Regions from separate parts of the Streptomyces sp. V3I7 genome, predicted to be linked through region 2. Evidence: riboswitches for the same ligand, from Rfam matches in the RefSeq annotation. Region 2 holds a riboswitch; the other holds the start of a gene.
What was found. A riboswitch is a leader RNA that binds a small molecule or an ion and turns the genes downstream of it on or off. The one in region 2 is predicted to bind glycine.
Positions count from the first base shown of each region.

Region 1: linked by a shared signal. The riboswitch ahead of gcvP (aminomethyl-transferring glycine dehydrogenase) and the one ahead of gcvT (glycine cleavage system aminomethyltransferase GcvT) in region 2 are both predicted to bind glycine.

Region 1 covers NZ_JAUSZK010000001.1:945,608-947,989, forward strand. Annotated here, with positions in the region: gene gcvP (aminomethyl-transferring glycine dehydrogenase) at 1-1,514, opposite strand, end outside; glycine riboswitch at 1,689-1,784, opposite strand; gene QFZ74_RS04565 (PRC-barrel domain-containing protein) at 1,902-2,273, shown strand; partial or broken gene QFZ74_RS04570 (DNA polymerase IV) at 2,195-2,382, opposite strand, start outside.
Region 2 covers NZ_JAUSZK010000001.1:4,724,940-4,727,321, forward strand. Annotated here, with positions in the region: gene gcvT (glycine cleavage system aminomethyltransferase GcvT) at 76-1,248, opposite strand; glycine riboswitch at 1,402-1,502, opposite strand; gene QFZ74_RS22200 (AAA family ATPase) at 1,688-2,382, shown strand, end outside.

The DNA.
Region 1 (2,382 bases), 3.8 Mb from region 2:
CGGTCGAGCGCGTAGTCGCGGTTGGCCAGCCGGCGCAGGTAGCGCAGCATCGCGGTCTCGGAGCGGTACTGGTGGAAAACGGGGTGGGCGAGGTAGTCGTCGGTGCGCTGCAGCGCGTCCGGGAGGGTGTCCTCGGTGACGGCGTCCAGCGCCTCGATGTCGCCCTCGACGCCGAACGCGGCCCAGACGGCCTCCAGCGCGGCCCGGTTGGTGGTCTCGTCGCAGGCGACGGACACGTGGTCGGCGTCGACGAGGCGCAGGTTGACCCCGTTGTCCCGCGCGGCGGCGACGATCTCGGCGGCCCGGCCCTCGGCCTTGACGGTCAGGGTGTCGAAGTAGGCGGCGTGGACCAGTTCGACGCCGCCCTTGGCGAGCCCGGCGGCGAGGATCGTGGCGTAGCGGTGGGTGCGCCGGGCGATGGCCCTGAGGCCCTCGGGACCGTGGTAGACCGCGTACATGCCGGCCATGACAGCCAGCAGGACCTGCGCGGTGCAGATGTTGCTGGTGGCCTTCTCGCGGCGGATGTGCTGCTCACGGGTCTGCAGGGCGAGGCGGTAGGCCTTGTTGCCGTCGGCGTCGACCGAGACGCCGACGAGGCGGCCGGGCAGGCTGCGCGCGAACTTCTCGTGCACCGCCATGTAACCGGCGTGCGGTCCGCCGAAGCCCATCGGCACACCGAAGCGCTGCGTCGTACCGACGGCGATGTCCGCGCCCAGCTCACCGGGCGAGGTCAGCAGGGTCAGCGCGAGCAGGTCGCCGGCGACGGTGACGAGGGCGCCGCGCTCGTGCGCCTGGTCGATCAGCGGCTTGATGTCGCGTACGGCACCGGAGGCGCCCGGGTACTGGATCAGCACGCCGTTGATCTCGCGCTCGGCGAGCTCGGCCGGGATGCCGTCGCTCAGGTCAGCGACGACGACCTCGGCGCCGGTCGGCTCGGCGCGGGTCTCGATCACGGCGACGGTCTGCGGCAGCGCGTCCGCGTCGACCAGGAAGAGGCCCTTCTTGTTCTTGCCCATGCGCCGCGACAGCGCCATGGCCTCGGCGGCCGCGGTGCCCTCGTCGAGCAGGGAGGCACCGGAGGTGGGCAGCCCGGTGAGGTCGGCGACCATCGTCTGGAAGTTGAGCAGGGCCTCCAGCCGGCCCTGGGAGATCTCCGGCTGGTACGGCGTGTAGGCCGTGTACCAGGCGGGGTTCTCCATGACGTTGCGCAGGATGACCGGCGGCGTGAAGGTGCCGTAGTACCCGAGCCCGATCATCGAGCCGAGGACCTGGTTGCGGTCGGCGAGGGAGCGCAGTTCGGCGAGCACCTCGGCCTCGGTGCGCGCGCCCGGCAGGTCCAGGGCGTCGGCGTTCTTGATCACATCCGGCACCGCGGCGGCGGTGAGCTCGTCCAGCGAGCCGTATCCGACCTGGGCCAGCATCTTGGCGCGCGACTCCTGGTCGGGGCCGATGTGGCGCTGCTCGAAGGGGATGCCCGCTTCGAGTGCGGAGAGCGGAATGCGAGGGGCGGTCATTGCGGAGGCCTCCTGGTCTGACGCGACCTGCGAGGGGCACCCCGGCGCGGGTACCCCGACGGCCTCCCCCTCTGTCATCTCGACCTGAGAGCTTCACCGGGCGCCCGGAGGCTCCGGCTTTCACCGTCGGTGAGAGCGGAAGCCGTCGACACCCGCTCTGCTTTCCAGAGTGACCTCGTCCATGCGGTACGTGAGCCTGAGAGATTCCGGGGAGGAGTTGCTCCTTCGGCGCCTCCGGTGATGTCCGGAGGACTCTCCCGCACGGGGTCAGCAGCCGCTAGCCAGCCTACCAGCGAGGGAAACGGCAGGCCTTCGAGTGGCCGCCGGTCCCATTGTGCTCTTTCGTAGTGCTTACGGATGATTCGCTTGCGACCAAGAGGAGGGCCCGTGCAGACCGATATCGATCCGCGCAACCTGATCGGCCGCAAGGCGTTCGACCGCAACGGCACCAAGATCGGCACGATCGACGAGGTGTACCTCGACGACGCCACGGGCGTGCCCGAGTGGGCGGCCATACGAACCGGTCTGTTCTCCCGCGATGCCTTCGTCCCCCTCGAACCGAGCGAACTCATCGAGGGCGCCCTGCGCGTCCCCTTCGACCGCGCCCTCATCAAGGACGCGCCCGACTTCGGCGTGGGCCGCCACCTCTCGCCGGAACAGGAGCTTCAGCTCTACCACCACTACGGCCTCGACGTGGGCGCCCCGCCCGCCGTCCCGGACCACGAGTTCGGCAAGCTGGCCGGCACGGACGAGGTCTGACGCGCTAAGCCCCGGCCGGGCTCTCCTCCTGAGGTCTCTCGGATCTCTCCTCAGGTCTCTCGGATCTCTCTTCGGCTCCTGTCACTGGCTGTTGGACCAGCGGCAGGGG
Region 2 (2,382 bases):
CGGGAGGGGCCGGACGGGCCGGCGCGGCGGACCGGCGGGACACCGGGCGCGGGGCCGGCCGGCTCTCGTCAGTCTCTACTTCCGGCGCTTGTAGAAGGGCAGCGCCACGACCTCGTACGGCTCGTGGCTGCCCCGGATGTCCACGCCGACGCCCTCGGTGCCCGGCGCCGCGTGCGCCGCGTCGACGTACGCCATGGCGATGGGCTTGCCCAGCGTGGGGGAGGGGGCGCCCGAGGTGACCTCGCCGATCACCTCACCGCCGGCGACGACGGCGTACCCGGCGCGCGGGACGCGGCGGCCCTCGGCGATCAGGCCGACCAGGACGCGCGGCGGGCTGGACTCGGCGCGGGCGGCGGCCTCGGCGAGCGCCTCGCGGCCGACGAAGTCGCCCTCCTTCTCGAACTTCACCACCCGGCCGAGCCCGGCGTCGAACGGGGTCAGCGAGGTCGACAGCTCGTGCCCGTACAGCGGCATGCCCGCCTCCAGGCGCAGCGTGTCGCGACAGGACAGGCCGCAGGGGACCAGGCCGACGCCCTCGCCGGCCTTGGTCAGCGCCTGCCACAGCTCGACGGCGTGCTCGGGCGCGACGAACAGCTCGAAGCCGTCCTCGCCGGTGTAGCCGGTGCGCGCGATCAGGGCCGGGACGCCGGCGACGGTGCCGGGCAGACCGGCGTAGTACTTCAGGCCGTCGAGGTCGGCGTCGGTCAGGGACTTCAGGATGCCGGGGGACTCGGGGCCCTGGACGGCGATGAGCGCGTAGGCGTCGCGGTCGTCGCGGACCTCGGCGTCGAAGCCCGCGGCGCGCTCGGTCAGCGCGTCGAGGACGACCTGGGCGTTGGAGGCGTTGGCCACGACCATGTACTCGGTCTCGGCGAGCCGGTAGACGATCAGGTCGTCGAGGATGCCGCCGTCCGCCCGGCAGATCATGGTGTAGCGGGCGCGGCCGACGCCCACGGAGGCGATGTTGCCGACGAGGGCGTGATTCAGGAGCTCCGCCGCCTGCGGACCGGTGACGGTGATCTCGCCCATGTGGGAGAGGTCGAACAGACCGGCCTTCGTGCGCACGGCGTTGTGCTCGTCGCGCTCGGAGCCGTAGCGCAGGGGCATGTCCCAGCCGGCGAAGTCGGTCATCGTCGCGCCGAGCGAGCGGTGCAGGGCGTCGAGCGCGGTGTGCCGCGGCTGCGGGGACTGCGGGGACTGCGGGGACTGCGGGGACTCCGGAGACTGCGGGGAATCTGAACTGCTCATCGGTCGTACTCCCAGGGCGTGCGGGACGGGCGAGGTCGTTCCTCCCCATCTGTCATCGGAACCTGAGAGGTTCGCCCTGACCCACTCGGTGAGTGGGCACGACTTGCACCTTGGGTGGAGCCACTGTCGCAGCGGCCCGCTTTTCAGATGTGCCTCGCCCGCGCGGTAACGGTGCCTGAGAGATTCAAGGGAGGGACTTGCTCCTTCGGCGCCCCAGCGAGACGGACTGCTGGGAACTCTCCCGCGCGGATTCAAGCGGCCGGTATGCAGTTGGCGGGCACATCATTGCACGCCGGGCCGCGCCACGGCAGGTCCCGTCTGTGACCGGGTTGTGGCAGGACGCGCACCCCTCTGCGACGCGCCGTTCATTACCTTCTCTTTACACTCTGGGGGCAGAGGACCACCAGACCGCAAGGGGAGGACGAGCACCGTGAACAGGATGACGGCGTACGCCACGACGACCGGCCTCGCACTGCCGGAGCACCCGGCCGCCCCGGCCGCCCGCGGGCACCGCGGCGCGCGCCCGGTGCCGGTCGTCCGCGACCTGCGCGAGCGCGCCGGGCGCAGCCCGCACGGCCTGCTCTTCGGCCCCCGGGACCTGGTCGTGGTCACCGGCCTGCCCGGCAGCGGCAAGTCGACCTTGATGGCCCGGGCGGTGCGCGGCATCCGCGTCGACTCCCAGGACACCCGCGATTCCTGGGACGTCCGGATGCCCGGCTTCCTGCCCTACGCCGTCTACCGCCCGCTGGTCCGCCTCGCCCACTACGCCCGGCTGCGCCGCGCCCTGCGCTCCGGCGAGGGTGTCGTCGTGCACGACTGCGGCGCCCAGACCTGGGTACGCGCGTGGCTCGCCCGCGCGGCCCGCCGCCGCGGCGGCACCCTGCACCTGCTGCTCCTCGACGTTCCCCCGGACGCGGCGCGCGCGGGCCAGCGCGCTCGGGGCCGCCGCGTCTCCCGCTACGCGTTCCTGCGCCACCGCCGGACGGTAGGCCGCCTGCTGGCCGCGGTCGAGAAGGGCGTCCTGCCCGAGGGCTGCGGCTCGGCGGTGCTGCTGGACCGGGCCGCGGGCGACGTGCTGCGCAGGATCGCCTTTGTGCGGGAAGGCGGCCGGGACGATGAGGAGGCCGGCGGCCT